2 regions of the Idiomarina abyssalis genome follow, and region 1 is predicted to be linked to the other one. Evidence: predicted binding sites of a transcription regulator. Region 1 holds the regulator's gene; the other holds the start of a gene.
The links. The regulator MetJ, encoded in region 1, represses methionine synthesis genes. The targets are predictions, from matches to a motif close to TAGACGTCTAGACGTCTA.
Positions count from the first base shown of each region.

Region 2: the regulator MetJ is predicted to act here: its motif matches at 2,218-2,235, upstream of metK (methionine adenosyltransferase).

Region 1 covers NZ_CP081832.1:2,437,051-2,444,547, forward strand. The annotation lists gene argS (arginine--tRNA ligase) at 1-504, opposite strand, end outside; gene priA (primosomal protein N') at 597-2,807, opposite strand; gene rpmE (50S ribosomal protein L31) at 2,975-3,187, shown strand; gene K5X84_RS11725 (malic enzyme-like NAD(P)-binding protein) at 3,435-4,679, shown strand; gene metJ (met regulon transcriptional regulator MetJ) at 4,676-4,999, opposite strand; gene K5X84_RS11735 (bifunctional aspartate kinase/homoserine dehydrogenase II) at 5,174-7,497, shown strand, end outside.
Region 2 covers NZ_CP081832.1:2,170,019-2,177,515, forward strand. The annotation lists gene tkt (transketolase) at 1-898, opposite strand, end outside; gene metK (methionine adenosyltransferase) at 990-2,135, opposite strand; gene K5X84_RS10465 (16S rRNA (uracil(1498)-N(3))-methyltransferase) at 2,251-2,982, shown strand; gene gshB (glutathione synthase) at 2,993-3,937, shown strand; gene K5X84_RS10475 (YqgE/AlgH family protein) at 3,998-4,555, shown strand; gene ruvX (Holliday junction resolvase RuvX) at 4,552-4,986, shown strand; gene K5X84_RS10485 (hypothetical protein) at 5,024-5,314, shown strand; gene K5X84_RS10490 (hypothetical protein) at 5,336-6,295, shown strand; gene K5X84_RS10495 (PhoH family protein) at 6,296-7,497, opposite strand, start outside.

The sequences.
Region 1 (7,497 bases):
ACCCCAGTCGCCCACGTGGTTTTGGCGAACCACTTTATGACCTAAAAACTCGCACACGCGGGACACGGCATCACCAATAATGGCAGAACGTAAATGGCCGACGTGCATTTCTTTCGCCAGGTTAGGCGACGAGTAGTCAATGACAATGGTTTTGCTTTGGTGAGCAACATCGGTATTCAGGCGGTCACTGTTTAGCATCGCCGTTAACTGATCTTTCAGCTGGTCCTGCGAAATAGTGAAATTAATAAAGCCCGGTCCGGCAATATCCATTTTCGACAGCAGAGAGTTCTCCGGGACCGCATCAACAATAGCTTCAGCCAACTGACGCGGGTTCGACTTTGCCGGCTTTGCCAACATAAGTGCCAGGTTCGTCGCAAAGTCACCGTGCGATTTGTCGCGAGGGCGATCCAACTGAATCTTTACTGGGTGATCCGCAGGGATTTTCCCCTGTGCTTTAAGTTGACCAATGGCTTCGGCCAGTAACTGTTCAAGTTGTTCTTTCATTAATGCGACTACCTGTATGAAAAATCGAAGAGGAAATTCAAAGCGCTTAGTTTAATCGCTACGCCCGATAAAAAAAACCGCTTAGTTGTTAATCAGCTGAAGTCTTGCGGATCGATATCCAGCGACCAGCGTACTTTTTTCAATAACGGCAAGGCGTTAATCTGCGGCAGCAAGTGCTCAATTAACTGAAAACGTAATTTCCGTGACTGACAATGTAACAGCAATTGATAGCGGTAACGACCAGCTTTACGCTCCATTAAGGCAGGCATTGGCCCCAGTAAAAACGCACCATCAACCTGCGGCATCAACTGCTGAATTTGGGTCATGGCCTGCACGACAGAGTCTCTGTCTGTCGCCTCAGCCCTGAACAGAGCTAAATAAGAAAACGGCGGCAGCTCACTTTGTTGGCGTTCGGCTAAAGCCGTCAGTGCGAAATGCGAATAGCCGTTATTGAGCAAATCCTGAATTAAATCATGCTCCGGATGGTGGGTTTGCAGCACCACTTTACCGGCTTTGTGCTCACGCCCTGCGCGACCGGCCACCTGAGTATAAAGCTGGCCTAAACGCTCTGCAGCCCGAAAGTCAGCGCTGTAAAGCGCACCGTCGACATCCAGCAGCGCCACTAAAGTCACGTTAGGAAAGTGATGGCCCTTTGCCAGCATCTGCGTGCCGACCAGCAAAGGATACTCATTATTTGTGGCTTTTTGCAGGTAGTCGTCTAACTGGCCTTTGCGGCGGGTTGAGTCCCGGTCAATGCGCAGTACCCCGCGGCCAGGAAACATCTCTTTCAGACTATGCTCGAGCTGCTCAGTGCCCACACCATGAGAAATCATCTGCGGCGAGCCGCAGGAGCCGCATTGACGTGGTATCCGCTGCTGACTCCCACAATGGTGGCACTGCAGCTGCTGGTGCGTCTTATGCACGGTATAATAAGCGTCACAGCGATGACACTGGGCCAGCCAACCACATTCATGACACATTAACGCAGGGGCAAAGCCACGACGATTCAAAAACAACAGCACCTGATTACCGCGCTCAATTTCTACCTGAATTTGTTCCCGTAGTGCTTTGGAGATGCCCGCTTTTATCGGTTGCTGCTTAAGGTCAATAAGCTCGTGTTTAACCATTTGCGCGCCACCAGCGCGCTGCCCCAGCTTAAGCCAGTGAAAGCGTTTGTTTACCGCATTGTTTAAGGTTTCCAGCGACGCGGTAGCACTGCCTAATACCAGCGGTATATTCAGCAACGACGCCCGTTTAATAGCAATATCCCGGGCATGATAACGGAAACCATCTTGTTGCTTATACGAAAGGTCATGTTCTTCATCAACCACAATAAGACCGAGCTTCTGGCAAGGCGTAAACACCGCCGAACGGGTACCGATAATAATCGCTGCATGCCCGTGCTTAGCATCCAGCCAGGTATTCAATCGCTCTCTGTCGCTCATACCGGAGTGCAGCATCACCACCGGCGCGTCAAAGCGTTCTTTAAAGCGCTGCAGGGTTTGCGGGGTGAGGCCAATTTCAGGCACCAGCACTAAAACCTGTTCACCACGTTCCAGTACCGGTTGCATAGCCTGTAAGTAGACTTCAGTCTTACCACTGCCGGTAACGCCTTCCAGCAATAGCGTACTGTGCTTCTGTTGCTGGTTAATGGTTGAAACCGCTACTGCCTGCTCGGTATTTAATTCATGACCCTGTTCTCTTAATACCGATGGCTTCTGCTGCCAGCTTTGTGGCTTTGCCGGTGCCTGCTCACGCACCTCAATCCAGCCTTTATCCTGCAGGGTACGAAGCACGGCCGAGGTCACACCTATGTCGGTTAAGTCGCTGCGCCTGAGCGGCTTATGTTTCAGCGCCGCCAGCACTTGCTGTTGTCGCGCCGCCCCTTTCAAGTCGTTAATAGACTGAGCAAGGCCTAAGTCAGTCAACGCATAAAAAGTTTCAGTCAGGTATTCCGGCGCATCGCCTTTGCGCAACAAAACCGGCAGGCTATTGGCAGCAACATCCCCCAGCGAGTGGTGGTAATAATCGGAAGACCAGCGAACCAGTTGCCAAATATCATCCGGCCACAGTCGTTGCTCATCCAATACCGACGAAACCGACTTCAGCTCAAACGTTGGCGGCTCGTCATTGGCTTCAGTAACCACATAGCCGACTAACTGGCGCTGACCAAATGGCACGCGCACGCGCACTCCCTGCGGCAGCGGCTCAGCACTTTTGCACAGATAATCATAGGTTTGTCGAAGAGGTAACGGCAGAGCGACTTTATAACGTCGTTCATTGCCGGTGTTGGCTTGCTTCATGGCTCTATTCTGGAACGCTACCGCGCAGAATACAAGGCAGCAGATTCTGCTTGATCACAAGCTCAGGATCACATAAAATGCGCGGCTCTTAATTCATTGATGTTTTTTTGCGCATGGTGTTCGGCTTTGGATCGAATGGCGATGCGGCCCATAACTGAGGTAACCCCATGAAACAAGGTATTCATCCTAAGTACGAGACTTTAAAAGTCAGCTGTTCTTGCGGTCACACGTTCGAAACGCGTTCAACCCGCTCAGAAGATCTTCACCTGGACGTATGTTCAGAGTGCCACCCGTTCTACACTGGTAAGCAGCGTGTAATGGACACTGGTGGTCGTGTTGACAAATTTAAGAAGCGTTTTGGTGCTCTGGGCAAGAAATAAGCCTAAGAAAACTTATAGAAAACGCTGCTTAACAGCAGATTTTAAGAAAAAGGCGCTAAACAGCGCCTTTTTTTGTGCCTGTTTCGCTAAGCGGCCTATTGTTAAAGAAAAGTTAACTGGTGTACTTTTGAACACATTGGAAATTTCATTCACCTCATTACCCTCAAAGGCGGAGGTAAGATTTGTTTATTAGCACAAAAGCGATAGACTGATCGGCATTCTGATCACCAGACTCAGGTATCACCGCATGACAGACTTTCGCCAACAGGCACTGGATTACCATCAATACCCGACCCCGGGTAAAATTTCCGTTGAACTCACCACCCCTGCTGAAACCAGCAAAGACTTAGCGCTGGCCTACAGCCCGGGCGTAGCAGAGCCGGTTCGGGAAATCGCGCAAGACCCGGACAATGCCTACAAGTACACAGCTAAAGGCAACATGGTTGCTGTTATTACCAACGGAACGGCTATTCTCGGTCTGGGCAATTTGGGACCATTAGCGTCAAAACCGGTCATGGAAGGTAAAGCACTTTTGTTCAAGCGCTTCGCCGGGCTGGATTCCATTGATATTGAAGTCAGTCACCGTACCACACAGGACTTTATCAATACGGTTGCCAACATTGCTGATACCTTTGGCGGTATTAACTTAGAAGACATTAAAGCGCCTGAGTGTTTTGAAATTGAGCAGGCCTTAATAGAACGCTGCAATGTACCGGTATTCCATGACGACCAACACGGTACTGCCATTGTTACCGCAGCCGGTATGCTTAACGCGCTGGAAATTCAGGGCAAAAAACTGGCCGAGTCACGCATTGTTTGTCTCGGTGCCGGCGCAGCAGCAATTGCCTGTATGGAGCTTCTGATTAAATGCGGTGCACAGCGCGAACACATTTATATGCTCGATTCTAAAGGCGTTATTCACACCCGCCGTGATGACTTAAACGAATACAAGCAACTGTTCGCTAACAATACCGATAAGCGCACGCTAAAAGATGTTATTGAGGGTGCTGATATCTTTGTCGGCGTTTCAGGCCCTGACCTGCTCAGCCCGGAAGAGCTGAAGCTAATGGCGCCTAACCCGGTTATTTTTGCCTGCTCAAACCCTGATCCGGAAATTAAACCGGAAGTTGCTATGGCAGCACGGGACGACTTAATTATGGGAACTGGCCGTTCGGACTATCCGAACCAGGTGAACAATGTACTCTGTTTTCCCTTTATGTTCCGCGGAGCATTAGATGTGCGGGCAACAGCCATTAACGATGAAATGAAGGTGGCAGCGGTAGAGGCCATTCGTCAGCTGGCGAAAGAGCCCGTGCCCGATTCCGTGCTAAAAGCAGCCGATGTCAAAGAATTAAACTTCGGCCGCAACTACATTATTCCTAAGCCTATCGACCCACGCTTGTGCCAACGTGTGGCTCGCGCCGTTGCTGAAGCCGCCGTGAAATCCGGCGCGGCGAAAATCGATTTACCAGAAAATTATATGCAGGATTAATCGTCCAATTCGTCATCCGTCGGGATGGGCAAGCCTCTGGCTTCCAGCTCTTCCCGCACGGCTTTGGGTATTTTATTCGAATTCGATTTTTGTAAGTCTTCATCTTCGGGCAGCGGCTGACCGGTAAAAGCGTGTAAAAACGCCTCACACAGCAGTTCGCTGTTGGTAGCATGACGCAAATTATTGATTTGGCGACGGGTCCGCTCATCAGTCAGTACTTTTAATACCCGAGTAGGAATTGAGACCGTAACTTTCTTAACCTGCTGACTCTTACGACCGTGTTCAGCATACGGGTAAATGTATTCGCCGTTCCATTTCATATTCATTACTCTGATGTCAGACAAAACCCTGTAAGTTGTAATGAATTGTACCCGACTGAGCGACCCCGTCAAATTTTATCCGTCTAGATGGCTAAAAGTTGCTGACATTTGTCTGACAATATTTTAGCCTTAGTAGCAGTAACCCAATCCATGCGAGTAGTTAAGGAAGGCGGAATGACAACAACACAGCTCACAGAGGAGCAAAAGCAGGCCGTTGCCGACAGTGTTCAGGTACACAAGTTTGGCGGAAGCAGTCTTGCCGACGCCTTTTGCTATCGACGTGTGGCCCGCATTGTAACGGAATACGCCGGCGCGAGCGATCTTGTCGTGGTTTCCGCCGCTGGTGATACGACCAATCGTATTCTGGCTATTATAAACGCCAAACCGCAGCCGGGCGATACCGCCAGTATTCTGCTCGATCAGCTGGAGAATTTTCAGCAAGGGCTTATCACTGAATTATTAAGTGGCGATTTACAACAGCAATTGCTGCAACAGTCACAACAGGACTTCACTCGCTGGCGTCGTTGGTTAGCCGGTGACGAAGACATTGCTCATAACGCCGAGCTGCTGTCCTACGGTGAACTTTGGTCGGCACGCTTATTATCTGCGCTGCTGCAAAAACAGGGCACCCGGGCCGACCACATTGATGCCCGCGACTTCTTACTGGCAGCGGATGCTCCAGAGCCTGTGATTCAGGTTGAGCACTCCCGTGAAAAGCTACTACTGCGGGTAGCTCCTCATTCCGGCACCCGCTTTATTGTTACCGGCTTTATTGCCCGTGGCTTAAACGGCGAAAGCTTGACTCTGGGTCGCAACGGCAGTGACTACTCAGCTACGCTGGTGGGTAGCTTGCTTGATGCTCGCCAGGTCACCATATGGAAAGACGTTGCCGGTGTTTACTCGGCGGATCCTCGTAAAGTTGAACGTGTCGTCAGTTTGCCCACACTGGACTGGACCGAAGCCGAGGAACTGGCAAGACTTGGCAGCCCGGTTCTGCACCCAAGAACCTTTCAGCCGGTCGACCGTCAACGCATGGTCATATCGGTACGTTCCAGCTTAAAAGTAGAAAACCAGCAAACCCGCATTGGTCAGTTCCAGAATACGCAGCCCCGCGGCAAAGTTTTCACGTCTTTGTCCGAAGTGGTTCTGTTTAAAGTTGAGTTGCAGGACAAGGCTTTAGTAAAGCGCCTGGATGAACTGGAGTTAGAACCGCTGGTCAGTTGGACTGAGCCGGAAAATCATCAGCAGTATCTGGTCTTTCACCAAAACCACTTAGACTATCTGACCGGCTGGCTGGACAGTCTGGGCGCGGGTGATGCCATCACTCAAATTCGCGGTTACTCCATGGTCGCTATAGTCGGTAACCGCATTCAGGAAACCGATCAGTTTTCGACCTTTAAGCTCCAGCTTTCAGAACAAAAAGTACGCCGCTTTGCCTTAACTCAGAACGGCGACTCCGCTGTGGCTATTTTAGAGCAGAAGCTTGATAACCGTTTACTGAACCGTTTACACAGTCAATTATTTAACTACCGCCGCAGTCTGGGTGTGCTGGTTATTGGCCGTGGCAATATTGGTACAGCCTGGTTGGAGCTGTTCAGACAACAACGAGATCGCATTAATCAGGTGATGGACGTTCGCGTTATTGGCATAGCCAACTCCCGCCGTTTATGGCTGGATTACAACGGCGTTGAACTGACCCAGTGGGCAGATGACTTCGACCGCCTGGCGCGCCCTTACGTATTGACCGAACTGTTGCGCGAGCTGCCCAATGCGCCATACGACGAGCTGGTTGTGATTGATTTAACCGATGCCAAACAAGTCGCGCAATTATACCCGAGTCTGTTCGCAAACGGCCTTCATATCATCAGTGCCAACAAACGCGCGGGCTCGGCTGACGAAGCGCTGTACCGCGAAATTCGTACCATCCAGCACGAATACGAACGTGAGTGGCTCTATAACACCACAGTTGGCGCTGGACTGCCTTTGAATTACGCCATTAATGACTTACGCAATTCCGGCGACGAAATCCGCAGTATCTCCGGTATTTTCTCCGGAACTATGTCCTGGCTGTTTGAGAATTTCACCAAAGGTGTGGCTTTCAGTTCGCTGGTACAAGAAGCCAAAGAAAGGGGTTACAGCGAACCCGACCCACGAGAGGATCTGTCCTGCCAGGACCTTGTCCGTAAACTGCTGATTCTTGCACGCGAAATTGGCTTGAATCTGGACTGGCAGGACATTCAGGTACAAAGCCTTGTGCCGGAGAACTTACGCGACATACCGCTTAACGACTTTATGCAACGCATATCTGAGCTTGATGAGCCCATGGCAGCTATGCTCGACGAAGCCGCCAAAGACGGTAAGGTCCCTCGACTACTGGCCAGCTTCACGGTCAGTGATGAGCAGCGGGTTACCGCCCAGGTTGGTATTGAGTACATTCCGGAAGGGGATATGCTGGCAAACCTAATACCCGGCGAAAACATCTTTGTTATCTACACCGA
Region 2 (7,497 bases), 270 kb from region 1:
CTTTATCGACCGCAGACCATTTTTGGTAAACATCAGCCGGCACTTCAAAGGCTTCGTGTGGCCAGTTCAACTGTTTGCGCGCTGCTGCAATCTCGTCATCGCCCAAAGGTGCACCGTGGCAGCTTTCAGAGCCTTGTTTGTTCGGTGCGCCATAGCCAATCACCGTTTTGCAAATGATCAGAGTCGGTTTATCTTCGTTAGCACGGGCTTCATCAATAGCCCGGGTGATGGCTGCTGAGTCGTGTCCGTCGACTTTATTGACTACGTGCCAGCCATAAGACTCAAAGCGCTTCGCAGTATCGTCGGTAAACCAGCCTTCAACGTCGCCATCAATAGAAATGCCGTTGTCATCGTAAAACGCGATGAGCTTACCTAAACCTAAGGTGCCCGCCAGCGAACAAGCTTCGTGAGAGATGCCTTCCATTAAACAGCCATCACCCAGGAAAGTGTAGGTGTGGTGGTCAACAATTTCGTGGTTCTCACGGTTAAACTGCGCGGCTAATACTTTCTCGGCCAATGCCATACCTACCGCATTTGCAAGCCCTTGCCCCAACGGACCGGTGGTAGTTTCCACACCAGGGGTATAACCATATTCAGGGTGACCCGGGGTTTTTGAGTCTAACTGACGGAATTGCTTTAAATCATCAATACTCAGGTCATAACCTGAGAGGTGTAACAGCGAGTAGATCAGCATTGAGCCGTGCCCGTTTGATAAAACAAAGCGGTCGCGGTCAGCCCAGCCCGGATTATTAGGGTTATGTTTCAGGTAGTCACGCCATAGCACTTCGGCGATATCTGCCATACCCATGGGCGCTCCCGGGTGGCCGGACTTAGCTTTTTGAACCGCATCCATACTAAGCGCGCGGATAGCATTGGCGAGATATTGACGATCTGACATGAAAAACCCCCTGGAAGATGAAGAGCAACTTGCGATGCGCGTATTCTCCACATTTCAGGGGGTACAAGCAAATTTATAGGCAAAATTTTGTTTAAATATCAGCCTGTAAATCGGCGGCTTTGTCCGTTTGCTCCCACGGCAGGTTATTACGGCCAAAGTGCCCGTATGCCGCTGTCTGCTTATAAATTGGGCGCTCCAGGTCAAGCATTTTGATTAATCCGTAAGGACGTAAGTCAAAATGACGGCGCACCAGCGCAATTAACTGCTCTTCTGAGTGCTTAGACGTTCCGAAGGTATCAATGCTAATAGAGGTTGGTTCAGCAACACCAATAGCGTAAGAAATTTGCAGTTCGCAACGCTCTGCTAAACCGGCTGCAACCAGGTTCTTAGCAACATAACGCGCCGCATAAGCCGCACTACGGTCAACTTTTGACGGGTCTTTACCTGAGAAAGCACCGCCACCGTGACGCGCCATACCGCCATAGGTGTCGACGATGATCTTACGACCCGTCAAACCGCAGTCGCCCATAGGCCCACCAACGACGAAGCGTCCGGTTGGGTTAATATGGAATTGCGTATCTTTGGAAATCCACTGCTCCGGCAATACCGGTTTAATGATTTCTTCCATAACCGCTTCGCGCAGCGTTTCCTGAGTAATGTCTTCTCTGTGTTGAGTTGACAGAACCACGGTATCAATAGCGACCGGCTTACCGTTCTCGTAAACGAAGGTTAACTGGCTTTTGGCGTCAGGACGTAGCCAGTCCAGGGTGCCATTGTTACGCACTTCCGACTGACGCTGCATAACGCGGTGCGCATAAGTAATTGGCGCAGGCATTAAAACAGAGGTTTCATTAGAAGCATAGCCGAACATCAGGCCCTGATCACCAGCGCCCTGCTCTTCGGGATGAGCGCGATCAACACCCTGGTTGATATCGCCACTTTGTTTACCAATGGCGTTCAATACCGCACACGATGCGCCGTCAAAACCCATATCAGAATGTCGGTAACCGATATCTTTGACAGTCTCGCGGGCCAGGTCTTCAACATCCACCCAGGCATTTGTTGAGATTTCGCCGCCAACCAGCACCATACCGGTTTTTACATAGGTTTCACAGGCAACACGGGCTTTCGGGTCTTTTGCTAAAATTGCGTCTAAAACCGCATCGGATATCTGGTCGGCAATTTTGTCCGGATGCCCTTCGGACACTGACTCTGAGGTAAACAGGTGACGTGACATATGCCCACTATTCCTTTATTTTGATGAAATCACTCAATACTGGTTGCATAATGTAACCGATCACTCTGTTTTTTTCTACTTCTGGACGTCTAAAAGTCCGAATAAGGCTGACGACATGCGAGTACCGCGGATTTATCACCCCGCCTCTATAAATTTACAAACTGAAACCGAACTGAGCTCGGATGCATTCCAGCACCTGATCAAAGTATTGCGCTTGAACGTAGGTGATAACATTGCTTTATTTAACGGTGACGGACAAGACTACGAGGCGACCATAACCTCGGTTCAAAAAAAGTCTGCGTATTTTCTTGCAACCGGCAGCAAGGTAAATGATTCAGAGTCGCCTGTCAGCGTGCATCTTGCTCAGGTCATTTCACGCGGTGACCGCATGGACTTTGTTCTGCAAAAGTCAGTCGAGCTGGGCGTTACCGAAATTACGCCTCTGTTCAGTGAACGTTGCGGCGTTAAACTCAGTGGCGACAGGCTGGAGAAAAAGCAGCAGCAGTGGCAAAAAATTGTGCGCTCAGCTTGTGAACAATGTGGTCGCAGTGTAATTCCTGAAGTTAAACCAGCTCAGCAATTCAGCGACTTTATTGAAAGCACATTTGCCGGGCTTCGTCTGACTTTAGACCCCACTGCGACAAAACCGCTTTCATCGTTTCAACACGCCGAAAAGGGGATACAATTGCTCATTGGGCCCGAAGGTGGGTTTACTGACGAAGAAGTCAGTGCTGCTGAACAGCAAGGGTTTAATCCAATGCGTTTGGGTCCTCGCGTGTTACGAACAGAAACCGCCGCGCTATCGGCGCTTACCACCGTGCAATATCAGTTTGGCGACTTAGGTTAAAGGAGTTTACATGAAAAAATTAGCTATGGTGATGGACCCAATCGCCGCTGTAAAAACCGAAAAAGACACCAGTTTCCGCTTACTGCTGGAAGCTCAGGCTCGCGGCTATCAATGTTTTTATCTGGAAATGGGCGACTTAGTTATTGATAACGGTCAACCAATGGCCTTTGCTCGGGAAGTTCGTGTTCAGGATCAAAAAAGTGACTTTTACAGCTTAAGTGACAGCCAGTACCGCCCGCTTGAAGATTTTGATGTCATTATGATGCGTAAAGATCCGCCCTTTGACAGCGAGTTCTTATACGCGACGCAAATTCTGGAACTGGCCGAGCAACGCGGTAGCCTGGTGGTGAATAAACCGCAGAGCTTGCGTGACTGCAACGAGAAGCTCTTTACTTCATGGTTCGCAGATTCTATTGCTGACACATTGGTCAGTTCCCGGGCTGACGTGATTAAAGCGTTCCATAAAAAACACGGTGATGTGATTTTAAAACCTCTGGATGGCATGGGCGGAGCTTCGATATTTAAAGTAGGGGCAGACGGCAGTAACCTGGGCGTTATTATTGAAACCCTGACCGAAAAAGGTCAGCGCTACGCCATGGTGCAAAAGTACCTGCCTGAAATTAAAGACGGCGACAAACGTATTCTTATCATTAATGGCGAACCAGTGCCTTACTCTTTAGCGCGAATTCCCAGCGCCGGAGAAACTCGCGGAAACCTTGCCGCCGGGGGCAACGGACGGGCTCAACCTTTATCCGACAATGACTGGGCTCTGGCTCGTAAGGTCGCACCTGAACTGAAAAAACGAGGGCTCATTATCGTTGGGCTGGACGTGATTGGCGACCGCATTACCGAAATTAATGTCACCAGCCCAACCTGTATGCGTGAAATTGAAAACGCCTACGACATCAATATTGCAGAAATGGTCTTTCAGGCAATTGAAGAGAAGCTGAATTGAATTTCTATGAGACGCCCCCATATCCTTGTTAGAGATTATCGTTAAGGAGTCGGTGAATCGATGAACAATTTGCAGAATCACTTTTTGATAGCAACACCTATGCTGAACGATCCGATGTTTAAACGGACCGTGACCTATATCTGTGAGCATAATGAAGAAGGTGCGATGGGGCTGGTAATTAATCAGCCTGCAGATTTAAGCGTTACCTCGCTGCTGGATAAACTGGAAATTGTTTACCCGGAAAATAACCAGCACTTGCAGGGTAATGTCTACCAGGGTGGTCCCGTGGGTCGTGAACGGGGCTTTGTGATTCACCCACCTCAGGATAACTGGCGTGCCAGTCAGAAGCTGAGCGATGACATCATGGTGACCACCTCTCGGGATATTCTGGAAGCCTTAGGTTCATCAGCGGCTCCGCCTCAGTTTTTACTGACCCTGGGTTACGCAGGCTGGGAAGCCGGTCAGTTAGAGGAAGAACTGGGTGAGAATTCCTGGTTAGCGATTCCGGCAGACCCTGAGCTGTTATTTAATACACCAGCAAGTGAGCGCTGGCAAAAAGCCACAGAGCAGCTTGGTTTTGATGTGTGGCAACTGGGACCGGATGTCGGCCACGCATGAGTACTGTTATTGGCTTTGACTTTGGTACCAAAAGCATTGGTGTTGCGGTTGGTCAAACCGTTACCGCAACAGCTTCGCCATTAACCGCGCTAAAAGCAAAGGAAGGTATACCCGACTGGCAGCTTATTGAAAAGCTGTTTGCCGAATGGCAACCAGAGCAACTGGTCGTTGGCCTGCCTCTGAATATGGACGGCACCGAACAACCCTTGACGCAACGAGCCAAAAAGTTTGGTAACCGACTTCATGGGCGTTTCGGCTTACCTGTTACTTTTCAGGACGAAAGACTGACTTCAACCGCCGCACGCGAAAGCTTGTTTGCCGAAGGCGGCTTTCGAAAATTGGAAAAAGGACTTGTCGACAGTCAAGCGGCGTTAATAATTGTTGAAGATTTTCTGAACGGTTATTTGCCAAAAACCGATAATTCGTTATAGTGTCGTCAGTAATAAGTTGACACGACAGGAGCTGGCTTTGTTTGGTAATGAAGAACCCTATTCAGTAACGGGTAATACCATTCTACTGAAAGACGAAAATAAGAAACTGCTTTTAATTACTGGTCCTCGTTACCAAAACATACTGGTTTCGCGAGGTTCAGTTGAATTTACAGACTTACCTGCTGAGCGTCGCCCAGGCTTAAGGCTTGTTTCCCTGCAAGAAGTCTTTAAGAAAGAAAAGACTTATTTTTTCGTTCGCGCCGGCGGCATTGAGTATCAAGTAGACCTTAAATTCGAAGACAGCCCTATTACTGAAATGAAGTTTTAAGGGGCAACAGGAGTAATCAGAGTGACACATAAAATCTGTGCTGTTATCTGGTTACTCTTTACTCTTCCTCTAACAGCAAATGGCCAAAACTTTTTTAACCTTAACGGAACCCAAGACGGCCAGTTAACCTTTTCTTATCAATGGCGTGACTTTAACGACAGTCAGCAATCCTTTGACTTCCAGGTCGATAAAAGAGAGTTCCTGCAACCTTTAAAGCGTTATCGGGGATTTAATCTGGAGCGCAGTCAACGCGAGCTTACTCACCAGTTGAATCGCTACATCCGGCAGCAACAATGGCAGGGTATTCAGGCTCGCCTTACACCCCGTCAACAGTCAGTAGAGCTGGTCACCGCCAATAGCAGAACTCAGGAAAAACAAGCGCAGCTGAATGAATACAAAAGGCTTTTACACGAATACTACAATGAACGCTGGAATGATTATTTAGAAGCCAACTTTTATCGTCAGCTCACTCTGCCTCCGGGTGAACAGGGCATTATTCCCGACCACCCCGCTATTGCCAGCGAAATGACGGCTGTATTACGCCCGTTAATACAAGCTATTGGAGAGCAGTTAGGTAACAACACACAGCGCAATTACATCAATTACATCGCCAGCTTTATTCAGCAGATCCCTTATAACGACTTGAGCAGTAAGCTTGATAGCCGTGGAGATGGCTTCGTACCCCCTAACCAGCTGCTCTACTATAATCAGGGCGACTGCGACAGCAAAGTCACGTTAATGAGCTCGGTAATTAAAGAAATTATTGAGACCCCAAAAATGGCAATCATTTACCTGCCCAACCATGCGGTTTTCGGTATATCTATTAGTAGCAGAAGCGATGACATTAGCGTGAAACACAATGGCGTGAATTACATACTAGTAGATGTTACTGGCCCGGCGGCAATGCCTCTGGGCCAGGTTGGAGGAGAAACCGAGTTTCAGGTCAACACTGAGCAATACACGGTTGTGCCCATTAACTGATTAAAGATGCTCTTCTGCGAACTTAGCTAACGGACTCCGCACCACCCCATTCAAGTTAACTGTTGCACTACCGGGGTAGTCTTTAAAGCGCTCAACAATATAAGTTAAACCTGAAGTCACAGCCGTTAAGTAATAACTGTCAATTTGTGCCAAATTACCCGATACCACCAGCTTAGTATTTTCACCACAACGCGTTATTAGGGTTTTCAACTGAGACGCCGTTAAGTTCTGCGCTTCATCCAGAATGACTATAGCGTTCTGTATGCTGCGTCCGCGCATAAAGTTGAGTGACTTAAACTGAATATTGGCTTTTTTCATAATATAGTTCAGGCTCGACTCCATACTCTCATCGTGTTTATGCAAAGCCTCCAGGGAATCTGTTATTGCCGATAACCAGGGCGCCATTTTTTCCTCTTCCGTGCCCGGCAAATAGCCAATTGACTCGGCAATTTCCGGGGTATTGCGGGTCACGATAACTTTCTCATAAATTCCCTGCTCTACCACCATTTGCAAGGCCGCTGACAAAGCCAGGAAAGTCTTACCACTGCCAGCAGGACCAGTCAGGATGACCATATCCATGCTGGTATCAAGCAATGCATGCAACGCCATGGCCTGATAGATGTTCTTAGGGTGAACACCCCAGGCGCCGTAAGACATCATGCGTTCGATGCTCAAGTCCATTAAAGTAACGGTGTCGTTGTCGTACTCCTCTACCCGGGCAGCAAAGCTGTCTGTTGAGTCAATAATGTATTCATTGGCAAAAATTTGCGGCAGCAAGTCCCGGCTTACGGTGTGATACGCATCGCGACCTTCCTGTTGAGTTTTCACTTCACCTACCTGCGACCAGAAATCCCCTTCAAATTTATAGAAGCCTTTGGTCAACAATCGAATGTCATCAATAAGCTGGTCGGTACGATAATCTTCAACAAATTTCATGCCCGCGCCTTTGGCTTTCAGACGCATATTGATGTCTTTGGTTACCAGCACCACACCCGCGGGGGCTCGCTCGCGCTGAATTTCCAGAGCGGCCTGAATAATCCGGTGGTCATTTTCCGCTAACGAAAGTACCGACTCGGTTTGCTCAAGCTGATAATCCGGGAAAATAGCCAAGGTTCCGTTCGCGGTATGCTCACCATGCATTCTGCTTAAGGGCACTCCAGCAACAATTTCCTCTGGTGTTGCTTCTTTTAACACTTCTTCTA